Regions from separate parts of the Kitasatospora sp. NPDC058046 genome, predicted to be linked through region 1. Evidence: riboswitches for the same ligand, from Rfam matches in the RefSeq annotation. Region 1 holds a riboswitch; the other holds the start of a gene.
What was found. Region 1 has a riboswitch for glycine ahead of gcvT (glycine cleavage system aminomethyltransferase GcvT). Riboswitches for the same ligand answer to the same signal wherever they lie in the genome.

Region 1 (7,688 bases):
GATGCCGATCTCGGCGGCGTTCTCGACCTGCTCGGGGGTGCCGCCGAGGACCTCGGCGAGGCCGCCCGCGGCCATCGAGCAGGCGGAGCCGACCTCGCCCTGGCAGCCGACCTCGGCGCCGGAGATGGAGGCGTTCTCCTTGAAGAGCATGCCGATGGCGCCGGCGGCGAGCAGGAAGCGGACGATGCCGTCGTCGTCGGCGCCCGGGATGAAGTTCAGGTAGTAGTGCAGGACGGCCGGGATGATCCCGGCGGCGCCGTTGGTCGGCGCGGTGACGACCCGGCGGCCGGAGGCGTTCTCCTCGTTCACGGCCATCGCGTAGAGGGTCACCCACTCCATCGCGTTGGCCGGCCCGATGCCCTCGGCGCGCAGCGCGCGGGCACCCGAGGCGGCCCGGCGGCGGACCTTCAGCCCGCCCGGCAGGATGCCCTCGCGGGACATGCCGGCCCGCACGCACTCCTGCATCACGGACCAGATCTCCAGCAGACCGGTCCGGATCTCCTCCTCGCTGCGCCAGGCCTTCTCGTTCTCCAGCATCAGGCCGGAGATCGACAGGCCGGTCTCCCGGCTGAGCCGCAGCAGCTCGTCGCCGGTGCGGAAGGGGTACTTCAGCACGGTGTCGTCGGGCTTGACCCGGTCCGCGCCGATCGCGTCCTCGTCCACCACGAAGCCGCCGCCGACCGAGTAGTAGGTCTTCTCCAGCAGGGTCGAGCCGTCCGCCGCGTACGCCCACAGGGTCATCCCGTTGGCGTGGTACGGCAGCGAGCGGCGGCGGTGCAGGATCAGCTGGGTGTCCGGGTCGAAGTCGATCGGGTGCTCGCCGAGCAGGTTGATCCGCTTCTCGGCGAGGATCCGCTCGACGTCCTTGTCGGCCTGGTCGACGTCGACGGTGCGGGGCGAGGCGTTCTCCAGGCCGAGCAGGACGGCCTTCGGGGTGCCGTGGCCGTGGCCGGTGGCGCCGAGCGAGCCGTACAGCTCGGCCCGTACACCCGTCACCCGGTCCAGCAGGTCCTCGGTGCGCAGTCGGCGGGCGAACATCCGGGCGGCGCGCATCGGGCCCACGGTGTGGGAGCTCGACGGGCCGATGCCGATGGAGAAGAGGTCGAAGACGCTGATGGCCACGGGGGACGTCCTTGTCTGGTCTCGTGGAAGGACTTGCGGGCAGGGAGGGGCCGACACGGGACGGGGCACCGCGCGCACTTCCAGTGTGCGCGGTGCCCCGGGGTGCCTGGTACGCCGGAGGGGTGAGGCCGGTCACCCCGCCCGAACGATCACCGGAGTGATCAGAGGTTCGGGTAGAGCGGGTACTTCGCGGCCAGGGCGGAGACCCGGGCCTTCAGCGCGTCGGCGACGGTCTCGTCGAAGGCGGGCTTGAGCGCCTCGGCGATGATGTCGGCGACCTCGCGGAAGTCCTCGGCCTGGAAGCCGCGGGTGGCCAGGGCCGGGGTGCCGATGCGCAGGCCCGAGGTGACCATCGGCGGGCGCGGGTCGTTCGGGATGGCGTTGCGGTTGACGGTGATGCCGACCTCGTGCAGCCGGTCCTCGGCCTGCTGGCCGTCGAGCTGGCTGTTGCGCAGGTCGACCAGGACCAGGTGGACGTCGGTGCCGCCGGAGAGCACGCTGGCGCCGGCCTCGGCCACGTCGGCCTGGAGCAGGCGCTCGGCGAGGATGCGGGCGCCGTCCAGGGTGCGCTGCTGGCGCTCCTTGAACTCCTCGGAGGCCGCGACCTTGAAGGCGACCGCCTTGCCGGCGATCACGTGCTCCAGCGGGCCGCCCTGCTGGCCGGGGAAGACCGCGGAGTTGATCTTCTTGGCGAACTCGGCCTTGGACAGGATGACGCCGCCGCGCGGGCCGCCCAGGGTCTTGTGGGTCGTGGTGGTGACCACGTCCGCGTAGGGCACCGGGTTCGGGTGCAGCCCGGCGGCCACCAGGCCGGCGAAGTGCGCCATGTCCACCATGAGCAGCGCGCCGACCTCGTCGGCGATCCGGCGGAACGCGGCGAAGTCGAGCTGGCGCGGGTAGGCGGACCAGCCGGCGATGATCAGCTTCGGCTGGTGCTCCTTGGCGAGGCGCTCGACCTCGGCCATGTCGACCTGGCCGGTCTTCTCGTCCACGTGGTACGCGGCCACGTTGTAGAGCTTGCCGGAGAAGTTGATCTTCATGCCGTGGGTCAGGTGGCCGCCGTGGGCCAGGCTCAGGCCCAGGATGGTGTCGCCCGGCTGGATCAGCGCGAACATCGCGGCGGCGTTGGCCTGCGCGCCGGAGTGCGGCTGGACGTTGGCGTGCTCGGCCCCGAACAGGGCCTTGATGCGGTCGATCGCGATCTGCTCGACCACGTCGACGTGCTCGCAGCCACCGTAGTAGCGGCGGCCGGGGTAGCCCTCCGCGTACTTGTTGGTGAGCACCGAGCCCTGGGCCTCCATGACCGCCACCGGGGCGAAGTTCTCGGAGGCGATCATCTCCAGGGTGGTCTGCTGGCGGTGCAGCTCGGCGTCGACCGCGGCGGCGATCTCCGGGTCGAGGGCGTGCAGGGACTGGTTGAGAACAGTCATGGTGTGGTCTTCCCGGGAGGAGGAGGGAAAGGGGCCAGGGCGGGACGGACCGCGGTGCGGCGGCCCGTCCCGTCGGGGGCTCAGCCCTGGGGGTTGGTGAGCGCGTCGTACTCGTCGGCGCTGAGCAGCTCGTCGGTGGCCTCGACGCGCACCTTGAACAGCCAGCCGCCCTCGAAGGGGTCGCTGTTGACGAGGGCGTTGTTGTCCAGGACGTCCGGGTTGACCTCGGTGACCTCGCCGGTCACCGGGGAGAACAGGTCGCTGACCGACTTGGTGGACTCCAGCTCGCCACAGGTCTCGCCGGCGGTCACGGTCTCGCCGACCTCGGGCAGCTGCACGTAGACGATGTCACCGAGCGCGTCCGCGGCGTGCTTGGTGATACCGATCGTGGAGACACCGTCCACGGCGGCCGTCAGCCACTCGTGCTCCTTGGTGTACTGAAGGTGCTGGGGGTTGCTCATGGCGTCATTCTCCAGGATGGGAAGCGGGTACGACGAAGCGGGCCGCCGCGCGGACGGCTGCGACGTGCGCGTATGGGAAAACGGGGGGCGTGCGAGGGGTCAGCGGGCGCGCTTGTAGAACGGCAGCGCCACGACCCTGACGGGCTCGTGCTTGCCGCGCACGTCCACCGCGACGGTGGTGCCGGGGGCGGCGTGGGCGGCGTCGACGTAGGCCATCGCGATCGGCTGCCCCAGGGTCGGGGACGGCGCGCCGGAGGTGATCCGGCCGATCGGCTCGCCCTCGGTGGAGACCACGGTGTACTCGGCGCGCGGCACCCGCTTGCCGTCGGAGACCAGGCCGACCAGCACCTTCGGCGGGTTGGTCTCGGCCGCGGCGGCGGCCGCCTCCAGGGCCTTGCGGCCGACGAAGGCGCCCTCGTTGGTGGTCTTGTCGAAGCGGACGACCCGGCCCAGGCCGGCGTCGAACGGGGTCAGGTCGGTGGACAGCTCGTGCCCGTACAGCGGCATGCCGGCCTCCAGGCGCAGCGTGTCGCGGCAGGACAGGCCGCAGGGGACCAGGCCGCGGTCCGCGCCGGCGGCGGTCAGCGCCTGCCAGACCGGCTCGGCGTCGGCCGGGTGACAGAAGATCTCGAAGCCGTCCTCGCCGGTGTAGCCGGTGCGGGCGAGCAGCACCTCGCGGTCGGCCACGAAGGCCGGGAGGATCGCGTAGTACTTCAGGCCGGGCAGGTCGGCGTCGGTGGTGTCGGCCAGGATGCCGGTGGCCTCCGGGCCCTGGACGGCGATCAGCGCGTAGGTGTCGCGGTCGTCGGTGACGACGGCGTCGAAGCCCTTGGCACGGGCGATCAGCTCGTCGAGGACCAGCTGGGCGTTGGAGGCGTTGGCGACGACCAGGAAGGCGTCCTCGCGCAGGCGGTAGACGATCAGGTCGTCCAGGATGCCGCCGTCCTCGGCGCAGATCATGGTGTAGCGGGCGCGCAGCTCGCCCAGCGCGGAGACGAAGCCGACCAGGGCGTGGTCCAGCATCTCGCCGGCCTGCGGGCCGGTGACGGTGATCTCGCCCATGTGCGAGAGGTCGAACAGGCCGGCCTTGGTGCGGACGGCGAGGTGCTCCTCGCGCTCGCTGCCGTAGCGCAGCGGCATGTCCCAGCCGGCGAAGTCGGTCATGGTCGCGCCGAGGGCGCGGTGCAGCGCGTCGAGCGCGGTCAGGCGGAGGGACGACATGGCCAGGAACTCCTCGGTCGGGGCACTCAGGGGTGCACGCACCGGACCGGACCCGCTGGGGGGCCGACCCTGCGCGCGGGCATGCGGCGGCGTGGGTCTCCCCATCTGTCGTCGAACCTGAGAGCTTCACCGCCCCGCCGCCCGCAGCCGTTTCCAGCTTGGGGGACAGCATGACGGCTTGCACCGTGGGTGGGCGCACGACAGGGCCGGGCGCCGCTTTCCAGATGTGCCTAACCCGTGCGGTAGGGGTGCCTGAGAGATTCCGGGGAGGACTTGCTCCTTCGGCGCCGGCTGTGCCTGAGTGGCACTCCGGGCTCTCCCGCGCGGGTTCGAGCGGCCGGTATGGAGTTGTGGGGGCCCGCGGCGCATGCCGTCGGACGGGCACATCATGGCACGTCCCGGACGACGAGGGGAGGGGGGACCCGGTCACACCGCGCGGGACCCGAACACGAGTCCTGACCGCACCCCCCGCACGCCTCTAGACTGCTGCGCGTCGGTGCGGCAGTGGGCGGCCGACGGCAGAGGGCGGAATCGGCGGCGCATGGGGTACCCGGTGGAGCAGCAGCAGGGGTGGGGCGGACCGGAGGAGGCGCCGGCGGGCGGCTCCTGGCCGGCCAACGAACTGGAGCAGGTGCTGACCGCGGCCCTGGGCGACCCGGGCGCGACCCCACGGGTGTTCGAGGTGCTGGCGCGCAGCCAGGTGTGGGTGCCGCTGCCGGCCGGGGCCGACCCGCAGGGCCAGGCGCTCGACCTGCCGACCATCGAGCTGGGCGGCGACCCGTACGTGCCGGTGTTCTCCTCGCAGGAGGTGTTCCTCCAGCAGGCGCCGGGGATGGCCTTCGCGATCGCGCCGGTGTGGGAGTTCGCCCGCGGGCTGCCGCTGGGCCTCGGCATCGCGGTGAACCCGGACGCGCCGGTGGGCCTCCCGGTGCCGCCGCAGGGGGTCGCCGAGCTGCGCCGCGGCCCGCGCGAGGACCGCTGGGAGCAGGCCGAGGGCGCCGCGGAGCCGACCGGCGGCCGGGTGGCGCTGCGCGAGCCGGTGCCGGGCGAGGACCCGGAGCACTTCCTGGCCGCCTGCCGGAGCGAACTGTCGGCGCTGCCCGGTGTGTTGACCGCCCGCAGGGCGCTGGCCAGCATCGAGGGCGAACCGACCGTGATGTTCGTGGGCGTCCAGTTGGACCCGGCGGCCCCGGCCGACCCGGCCGCGGTGAACGAGGCACTCGGGCGAGCGCTGGGAACCGCGCCGCTGCCCGGGGGCGTCCACCTCGTACTGCTCGACCTCGCCGACGACCCGGTGGTCGAGTGGCTGCTCACCCGGGTACTGCCTTTCCACACGCGGGCGTGAGCGGGTCCGGATCAGAGGCACGTCGCCGTGGCGGTGGCCGGTGCCGCGCCATAGGGTGCGTGCAGACGGCCGACGGGTCGGCGGGTTGAGGGAAAGAGGCGCGGCGAGGTGGGCGCATGAGTGCGGGAACGGGAGCGGGCGGTGTGCCGGGGCCCTGGGGCCAGGCACCGGCCGGGCGCCCGGGAGCTGATCCCGGCGCGTTGGAGCGCGCCCTGCGCGACGTCGCGCCGGAGCGCTACGACGCGTACGAGCGGCTGCTGCACGCGCTGGCGGACGGCCGGGTCTGGATGCTGCTGTGGCACGGCACGCCGGGCAGCCCGGACGCGCAGTACGGGAACATGGAGATCAGCGGCCACGGCTACGCGCCGGCCGTCACCTCGCCCGAGCAGCTGACCGCCTCCGGCTGGGCGCGGGCCCACGAGGTCGTCTCCGGCCGGGAGATCGCGGCCTCGCTGTACCGCACCCGCTGGGGCCTGTGGCTCAACCCGCACGCCCCCGGCGGCGGCGTCGGCGTGCCCTGGGCGGACCTCCGGCGGGTCGCCGCGGGCCTGGACCGGCTGCCGGCCGGGCCGTTGAAGCTCAGCGAGCCGCAGTTGAACGCCCAGCCGTTCTTCGCGCTGCTGGAGCGGCAGGCCGCCGAGGTGCGCGCGGTCCGGGCACTGCGCCGGGCCTGGGTGCAGCCCGCGGTGGGGGAGTCGTACCTGGCCATCGGCCTTGACCTCTACGAGAGTTCGCCGCCGGCGGTGGAGGCGGTGCGGGCGCTGATGCAGCGCGCGATCGCGGTGGCCCCGGAGGGGCTCGCGGTGTCCACGGTGGCGATGTCGGACGAGTACGACCCGGTGGCGCTGTGGATGCGCGCCAACGCGCGGCCGTTCTTCGACCGGGAGGCGGGCCGCCCGCCGACCGGCCCGTACCCGCCGGTGCCCCCGCCGCCGTACCCCGGGCAGTCGATGCCGGGCTACGCGTACGGCACCCAGCCGCCGGCGCAGGGCTGGCAGCAGCAGCCGCAGCGGCCGTGGCCCGGCTACCCCGGGCGCTGAATCCCAAAACCCATTCTCCGAAGCCGACTTGATTGTCCGTCAAGTCGGCTTCGATGCTTTCCGGACGAATTTCCGGATGTGCGGCCCGGTCATCTTGACATGGCAGTTACAGCCATGTGAAGAGGTATATGCCGAAGATCGGGGAGGTGCATGCACGCAGATCACAGTTGGGCATCTGTCGGTTGTCAGGGCTGGCGCAAGCCAGTTCGGATGGCAGAGAGTTCTGCGCAACGCACCGCGCGTGCTGGAACCCCACAAAGGTGAGCGCGCACGCCGACAAGCCCGTCCACGCGACGCCCATCCCGCGTGGTGGCAGTGCCTGTGCACGACGCACTGCCGTCAACACCCGCTCCTCCTAAGCACCTCCGCACGTCCGCAGCCGCACCGCCGAAGACGGCGACCGGCACCCGTGGGCCGGCCACCGTCGGCGAGGGGACCAACTGACCATGACATCCGTGACCACCGCCGGGAACGAGCCGGAGGCAGCAGCCGCCGCCGGACCGGCCAAGAAGATCGAGGGCCGCTCCCTCGGCCAGATCGCCTGGACCCGCTTCAAGCGGGACAAGGCCGCCGTCGCCGGCGGCGTCGTGGTGATCCTGCTGATCATGCTCGCCGTGCTGGCCAAGCCGATCGAGTCGATGTTCGGGCTCGACCCGGACGCCCTCCACCAGGACCTGCTGGACGCCGACCTCGGCGGTCTGCCGTTCGGCGACTGGGGCGGCATGAGCCTCGAACACCCGCTCGGCATCGACCCGCTGCAGGGCCGTGACCTGCTCACCCGCGTCATCGAGGGCTCCTGGGTCTCCCTGCTGGTCGCCTTCGGCGCGACCCTGCTGTCCAACACCATCGGCACCGTGCTCGGCATCATGGCCGGCTACTACGGCGGCTGGGTGGACACCGTGATCAGCCGGGTGATGGACGTCTTCCTGGCCTTCCCGCTGCTGCTCTTCGCCATCGCGATCTCGACCTCGCTCCAGGGCGGAGCCTTCGGCCTGCACGGCCTGCCGCTGCACATGCTGGTGCTGATCTTCGTGATCGGCTTCTTCAACTGGCCCTACATGGGCCGGAT
Region 2 (7,688 bases), on a different contig from region 1:
GGACGCCACCGAGGACCAGCGGCAGGCGCGGGCCGCGACGGGCGATCAGCAGGGCGCCGACCGGGGCGGCGACCATCGAGCCGATCGCGGACGGCAGCAGCAGGAGGCCGGCGTGCAGCACGCTGGCGGTGAAGCCGTAGTGGGTCAGCTTCTCCGGGGTCTGGGCGAAGTTGCTGATGACCATGAAGGAGCCGTACATGCCGAAGCCGATGAGCAGGCCGGCCACGTTGGTGAAGGCGACGGCCGGACGGGCCATCATCTTCATGTCCACCAGCGGGTGCGCGACCTTGGTCTCGATGATCCCCCAGATCAGGGCGACCACGGCGGCGACGGCGAACAGGCCGAGCGTCTTGTTGGAGGTCCAGCCCCAGTGGTTGCCCTGGCTGACCGCGACCAGCAGCGCGGAGAGCCAGCCGGCCAGGGTGAGGGCACCCAGCGGGTCGGCGCCGCCCTCCTTGTCGGTCACCGGGTCGGTCGGGACGCGGAAGGCGACCAGGGCGATCGCGATCAGGCCGAAGACCAGGCCCATCCAGAAGATCGACTTGTAGTTCCAGTGCTCCAGCAGGAGACCGGTCGCGACCAGGCCGAGGCCGGAGCCGACGCCCATCGAGGCGCTGATGGCGGCGACGCCGCCGGTCACCTTCTGCTTGGGCAGCTCGTCACGGACGATGCTGATCGCCAGCGGCAGGACGCCACCGCCGGCGCCCTGGAGGACACGGGCGACGACCAGCCAGGTGAAGGAGTGGGTGCTGACCGCCAGCGCCGAACCGGCGACCAGGCCGGCCAGCGAGATCAGCAGCATCGGCTTGCGGCCCCGGAGGTCGCCGAAGCGGCCCAGGAGGGGAGTCAGCACGGCTGCGGAGAGCAGGTTGGCGGTCATCAGCCAGGTGACGCTGGACGCGGAGACGTGCAGTTCCTTGGCCAGCGAGGGCAGGATCGGGACGACCGCGGTCTGCACCACGCTGAACGACAGCATCGCCAGGATGAGGGCCGGCAGGACCCGGGCGCTGCTCTGCTTCTCGGCCGCGGTGGTGGGCTGTGGTGCCTCACTCACGGTTGCTTCCTCCCGTACATAGTGAATGAACTGAAGTAACCATGCAGGGAGATACTTCAGAGTGTCAAATATCGAGTGGTTAAGTTTTGGCAAAGGTGAACGGTCGGGTACGTGACAAGGGCCGTGGTGGGGGTGGCGGGGGCGGGGAGGGGCGCCTGCAGTGGGTGTGCGAGAGGGCCCCGGACGGTGTCCGGGGCCCCTCTTCGCGGGTGGTGTCAGACGAGCGGGCGCAGTGCGGCCGGGCGGGGTGAGTCGGTGGCGGGGGGTGAGGCGGGGGGCGGGGTCGAGCCGGCCGGGGAGGTGTTCTGGGTGGCGGTGGTGTCGTGGACCTCGACGTGCTCGCGGCGGAGCTCCTCCCGGACCACCTCCTCCGTCGTGTAGCGCTCGACGACCAGGCGGACCCGCTCGACGGGCGCGAGGTACTTGCGGACCACCGCGCGCTCCTCGCGGAGGGTGACCTCCTCGACGGCCTCGGCGATGTCCTTCTCGCTGAGCGTGGCGCGCTCGGCGTCGCTGACCGGCATCCGCTCGACCCGGACGCGCTCGTGGACCACGGGGATGCGGCGCTCGACCTGTTCGGTCGTCACGTACTTGCGCAGCTTCGCGGTGCCGAGGGTGTGCCACTCGGTGGTGACCTCCAGCCGCTCCTCGCGGCAGGTGATCTCGACCGGGCCGCTGGGGGCGGACGGGGCGCCGTCGGCGTGCGCGGCGCTGACGGTCGCCGCCGGGGCGGGCGTAGACGCGGGCGCGGGCGCGGGGGCGGGCTGCGACTGCGGCCTCGGCTCCACGGTGGGTGCGACGGGCGCGGCCGCCGGGGTGGCGGTGGTGGCCTCGGGGGTGCTGAGCATCCGCATGTCGGCCTCCGGGGCGGTTCTGGTGCTGTCGGCGACCGCGGCGGTGACGGCGGCGGTGGGCGGGGCGGTGGCGACGGGGGCTCTGGCCGGGGCGGGCTCGGGAACGGGCTCGGGGGAGCGCTCGGGGGTGTGGAAGGTGAGCGACTTCGCCGGGGCCGCCGCGGTCGTCGTGGCGGCGGCGGCCGCCGCCGTGGTGCCGAAGTCGAGGTCGGCCTGCTTGGGCCGGCTCCCGTTCTCGTGGCTCGGGCGGCCGTCCATCGGGGTGTCGAGCCCGTAGTAGCGGTACAGCTGGAGCTCCTGGGCGGGGGACAGGTGCTGGCCGACGCCGAAGTCCGGCGACTCCTTCACCAGCGACTTGTCGTACGGCACCCGGAGCTCGTCGCCGGCGAACTCGCTCGTGGTCAGCGGGACGAAGGCGTCCCGGCCGAAGATGCCGGTCCGGACCGCGGCCCACTCGGGCCGGCCGGTGGCGTCGTCCAGGTAGACCTCGTCGACCGTGCCGATCTTGTCTCCGTTGCGGTCGACGGCCTTGTGACCGATGAGGTCCCGGGGGTCGATGTCGGTCTGCACTCTTTCCTCCCGTGCGCTGAGCTTGCGGAACTCCCGCAGGAAGGCGGCCGGAGCACCCGTTCCGTCCGCCACTTCACACCAAAAGCCATGAATCGGACGGACGCGAGCGGGGTGCGCCGGACGGGCTGCGCGCTGGACCGTCCGGGGGACGCGCGTAGACCCCGAACGACCTGACGCACCCGTGATCGGGGGGCCTCCCGCTGGTACCCTGGGCGACGACCGCAGAGCCCGCTCGGGAGAGTCTCCGACTGCGAAAGCCGCTGGTCGGAGCGCCGAAGGAGCAACTCCTCCCCGGAATCTCTCAGGCATCCGTACCGTGTGGGGTAGGTCACTCTGGAAAGCAGGGCAGGAGCGTCGGCGCGGAAGCCGGCGATCACCACCCTCACCGACGGTGCAAGCCGACGGAGCGCCCACAGCGCCCCGTGCGGGTGAAGCTCTCAGGTCCCGATGACAGAGGGGGAGGCCTGTCGGGTCCGCCCGCCCAGGTTCGTCCGCTGTCCGCAGCGGCGAGGCCGGCCGGCGTGCGTACCCCCGCCGGTCCGTGACCAGGAGGCCTCGACCACCATGAACGCCCAGCCGAACGCGGGACGCCCCACCGGCGCCTCGACCCTCACCGAGCTTGAGCTGGCCAGCCCCTTCGAGAACCGCCACATCGGCCCCGACGCCGCCGCGCAGGAGAAGATGCTGGCGTCCGTCGGCTACGGCTCGCTGGACGAGCTCGCCGCCACCGCGGTGCCCGAGGCGATCCGCTCCATCACCGCCCTGGACCTGCCCGCGGGCCGGACCGAGGCCCAGGTCCTCGCCGAGCTGCGCGAGCTGGCCGGCCGCAACCAGGTGCTCCAGCCGATGATCGGCCTGGGCTACTACGGCACCTTCACCCCGCCGGTGATCCTGCGCAACGTCATGGAGAACCCGGCCTGGTACACCGCCTACACCCCGTACCAGCCGGAGATCTCGCAGGGCCGCCTGGAGGCGCTGCTCAACTTCCAGACCCTGGTCTCCGACCTGACCGGCCTGCCGACCTCCGGCTCCTCGCTGCTGGACGAGGGCACCGCGGCCGCCGAGGCGATGGCGCTGGCCCGCCGCGTCACCAAGGTCAAGGGCGGCGTCTTCCTGGTCGACGCCGAGACCCTGCCGCAGACCGTCGCGGTGATCAACACCCGTGCCGTGCCGACCGGTGTCGAGGTCGTCGTCGCCGACCTGTCCGAGGGCATCCCGGCCGAGATCGTCGAGCGCGGCGTCTTCGGTGTGCTGCTCCAGTACCCGGGCGCCACCGGTGTGGTCCGCGACCTCACCGCGGTGATCGAGCAGGCGCACGGCCTAGGCGCGATCGTCGCCGTCGCCGCCGACCTGCTCGCGCTGACCCTGCTCAAGTCCCCGGGTTCGCTGGGCGCCGACATCGCCTGCGGCACCTCGCAGCGCTTCGGCGTGCCGATGGGCTTCGGCGGTCCGCACGCCGGCTACCTGTCGGTGCGCGCCGAGTTCGCCCGCTCGCTGCCCGGCCGCCTGGTCGGCGTCTCCGTCGACGTCGACGGCAACCGCGCCTACCGCCTGGCGCTGCAGACCCGCGAGCAGCACATCCGCCGCGAGAAGGCCACCAGCAACATCTGCACCGCCCAGGTGCTGCTCGCCGTGATGGCCTCGATGTACGCCGTCTACCACGGCCCCGACGGCCTGGCCGACATCGCCCGCCGCACCCACCGCTACGCCGCGGCCCTCGCCGAGGGCCTGCGGGCCGGCGGCGTCGAGCTGCTGCACGGCGAGTTCTTCGACACCGTCACCGCCGTCGTCCCGGGCCGCGCCGCCGAGATCGCCGCCGCCGCCCGCGCCAACGGCATCAACGTCCACCAGGACGGCGCGGACCGGATCTCCGTCTCCACCGACGAGACCACCACCCGCGAGCACCTGGCCGGCGTCTGGGCCGCGTTCGGCGTCCCCGCCGTCGAGGTCGCCGAGGCCGCCGACGCGCTGCCCGCCGCGCTGCTGCGCGAGGACGAGTACCTGACCCACCCGGTCTTCCACAGCCACCGCTCGGAGACCGCCATGCTGCGCTACCTGCGCCGCCTGTCGGACCGGGACTACGCGCTGGACCGCGGCATGATCCCGCTGGGCTCCTGCACCATGAAGCTCAACGCGACCACCGAGATGGAGGCGGTGACCTGGCCGGAGTTCGGCCAGCTGCACCCCTTCGCGCCGATCGACCAGGCCCAGGGCTTCCTGACCCTGATCCGCCAGCTGGAGCAGCAGCTGGTCGAGGTGACCGGCTACGACGCCGTGTCGATCCAGCCGAACGCGGGCTCGCAGGGCGAGCTGGCCGGTCTGCTGGCCGTGCGCGCCTACCACCACGCCAACGGCGACACCCAGCGCGACGTCTGCCTGATCCCGTCCTCGGCGCACGGCACCAACGCGGCCTCCGCGGTGATGGCCGGCATGCGCGTGGTCGTGGTGAAGACCCTGGTCGACGGCGACGTGGACGTCGAGGACCTGAAGGCGAAGATCGAGCAGCACCGCGACAACCTCGCCGTGCTGATGGTCACCTACCCGTCCACCCACGGCGTGTACGAGACCCAGATCACCGACATCTGCGCCCTGGTGCACGAGGCCGGCGGCCAGGTGTACGTGGACGGCGCCAACCTGAACGCCCTGGTCGGCCTGGCCAAGCCGGGCAAGTTCGGCGCGGACGTCTCGCACCTGAACCTGCACAAGACCTTCTGCATCCCGCACGGCGGTGGCGGCCCGGGCGTCGGCCCGGTCGCGGTGCGCGCCCACCTGGCGCCGTACCTGCCGAACCACCCGCTGCAGCCGGAGGCCGGCCCGGCCACCGGCGTGGGCCCGATCTCGGCCGCGCCGTGGGGCTCGGCGGCCATCCTGCCGATCTCCTGGGCGTACGTCCGGCTGATGGGCGGCGAGGGCCTCAAGCACGCGACCCAGGTCGCGGTGCTGAACGCCAACTACATCGCCAAGCGCCTGGCGCCGCACTTCCCGGTGCTCTACACCGGCCCGGGCGGGCTGGTCGCGCACGAGTGCATCATCGACCTGCGCCCGCTGACCAAGGAGACGGGCGTGACGGTGGACGACATCGCCAAGCGCCTGATCGACTACGGCTTCCACGCGCCGACGATGTCCTTCCCGGTGGCCGGCACGCTGATGATCGAGCCGACCGAGTCCGAGGACCTGCACGAGATCGACCGCTTCTGCGACGCGATGATCACCATCCGGGCCGAGGTCGACAAGGTCGGCTCGGGCGAGTGGGCGGCCGACGACAACCCGCTGCGCAACGCCCCGCACACCGCCGCCACGCTGGCCGGCGACTGGGCGCACGGCTACTCGCGGCAGGAGGCGGTCTTCCCGGCGGGCGTGAACCCGGCGGACAAGTACTGGCCGCCGGTGAGCCGGATCGACGGCGCGTACGGCGACCGCAACCTGGTCTGCTCCTGCCCGCCGCTGGACGAGTACGGCGTCTGACCCGACCGGGCCCAGGAGGTCCGGGTCGGACGGCAGGGCCCCGGCGGAGTTCTCCGCCGGGGCCCTGCCCGTCTGCGCTGGTCGGCGGCTGCCCCCGCCGTACGGTCGGACCGGGTGGTCAGGCCGCGTGGGCGACGGGGCGGCGCGGGGCGATCACCCGGCCGTCGGGCAGCAGTTCGCCGGTGTCCTCGAACAGGACGACGCCGTTGCAGAGCAGGCTCCAGCCCTGCTCCGGGTGACGGGCCACCGATACGGCCGCCTCGCGGTCCTCGGACTCGGCCGTCGGGCACTCAGGACGGTGCTGGCACATGCGTACCCTCGCTTCGCTCTGCGATCCTCCCCGTGGTGCGGTCGCCGGAGGTGGTGCCGTCCGGGGCCGCCGCGGTGGTCGGATCCTGTCCGCGCGCCGGCCAAGTGTGGGCCGGCGCCCAAGTGGGTAGGACAGGGGGTCCTTCCACGCTGGTTCCCAGTGTCGGCATCCCGGGAGCCGCGCGCAGGGATTTCGTGACATGCGCCACAACTCCCGGGTAGAGATCACCCGTTCAGGTGGGGCCGACGGGAAAAGGCGCACCGGTGGGTCAGTCGGGACATGGCCCATTGGGGCCATGCCGAATGGCCCGGACGGGTGGTCACCGTTCGGGTGAGGGTTTGGGAGCGGGCGCGCGGGCGCGGTCGAGGGCCGCCGGGCGGGTGGGCCCGGCGGCCCGTGGGGCGTCGGCGGGTCAGGAGGTGCCGAGCAGCAGCGGCCCGGCGAGCGGGGCGCGGGCGAGCAGCGGCAGCAGTTCGGCGGCCGGCCGGGCGCGGTGCGCGGCGACGCCGAGCGGGGCCGGGGCCAGGGGGATCAGGAGGTCGCCGTCCGGGTCGGCGTCGGGGTTGTGCAGCCAGAGCGCCGTGGCGTACTGGCCGGGGAAGGTCAGCAGCCGGGGCTGCCGGCGGGTCCGGGAGCCCTGGGCGAGCTGCCAGGCCTCGCGCAGGGCCCGGACCGTCGAGTCGAGGTAGGGGCCGGCGGTGAAGTGGGAGAAGCTGTGGCCCTCGGCGCTCTGCACCACCTCGGCGGCGGCGGCCACCTCGGCGCCGTCCTTGATCAGGAAGCGCCAGCCGGTGCGGCGGGCGGCCGGCAGCTCCGGGCGCGGGCCGTTCAGGACGTGCACCGCGAGCGGGTGGGCGGGGAGCAGTGGGCCGGTCGGATGGCGCAGTGCTGCGGCGGCGGGCTGGCGCAGCGCGGTCTCCGAGTCGAGCGCGCCCAGGACGGCGCGCAGGGCGCTCGGCGGGGGCTGGGGGGTTTGCAGAGTCATGGCGGGGTCCGCCTCTCCAAGCGAGATCGGCGTGCGAGTGCGGCATACCGGCGTGGCGGGGCGACGCGTCGTCGGTGACGGGGCCGGGCCGTGTCCGGTTGTGCAGGATCGCGGTGCCGGCGCGGTCGCCGCCTCGACGAGGGCTTTCGGGGCGAGGCGGACCGGCCGGAGCGCTGTGCGAATTCGAACAGGTGCGCAGGGTGATCTGTTTATCACAGGCTGTGGTGTCGGGCAAGTCCACAGTTCGTCTGATTTTCCGTCAGATGCCTTGCATTGCAAGCCAGTACGCACGTTCGGGTATCGATCTTCGCGGTGGGCATCATGCTTGCACGGTCGGTCGACCGGGTGCTCGACGGGGTGGCTCTGGAGGAGGGGACCGTGGGCGAGAAGGTCGTGGCGACTCGGGCGGAACTGGCGGACCGGCAGCTCTACCGGCGCAAGCTCCACACG

Region 2: linked by a shared signal. The riboswitch ahead of gcvP (aminomethyl-transferring glycine dehydrogenase) and the one ahead of gcvT (glycine cleavage system aminomethyltransferase GcvT) in region 1 are both predicted to bind glycine.

What each region holds. Positions count from the first base shown of each region.
Region 1 covers NZ_JBHVRS010000002.1:735,364-743,051, forward strand. The annotation lists gene ACFVU7_RS07595 (L-serine ammonia-lyase) at 1-1,122, opposite strand, end outside; gene glyA (serine hydroxymethyltransferase) at 1,284-2,552, opposite strand; gene gcvH (glycine cleavage system protein GcvH) at 2,633-3,013, opposite strand; gene gcvT (glycine cleavage system aminomethyltransferase GcvT) at 3,113-4,234, opposite strand; glycine riboswitch at 4,465-4,566, opposite strand; gene ACFVU7_RS07615 (enhanced serine sensitivity protein SseB C-terminal domain-containing protein) at 4,776-5,579, shown strand; gene ACFVU7_RS07620 (enhanced serine sensitivity protein SseB C-terminal domain-containing protein) at 5,696-6,619, shown strand; gene ACFVU7_RS07625 (ABC transporter permease) at 7,066-7,688, shown strand, end outside.
Region 2 covers NZ_JBHVRS010000009.1:317,886-325,573, reverse strand. The annotation lists gene ACFVU7_RS20970 (MFS transporter) at 1-1,054, opposite strand, end outside; gene ACFVU7_RS20965 (PRC and DUF2382 domain-containing protein) at 1,270-2,550, opposite strand; glycine riboswitch at 2,702-2,805, shown strand; gene gcvP (aminomethyl-transferring glycine dehydrogenase) at 3,043-5,943, shown strand; gene ACFVU7_RS20955 (DUF5999 family protein) at 6,062-6,253, opposite strand; gene ACFVU7_RS20950 (hypothetical protein) at 6,666-7,238, opposite strand; gene ACFVU7_RS20945 (glutamate--cysteine ligase) at 7,617-7,688, shown strand, end outside.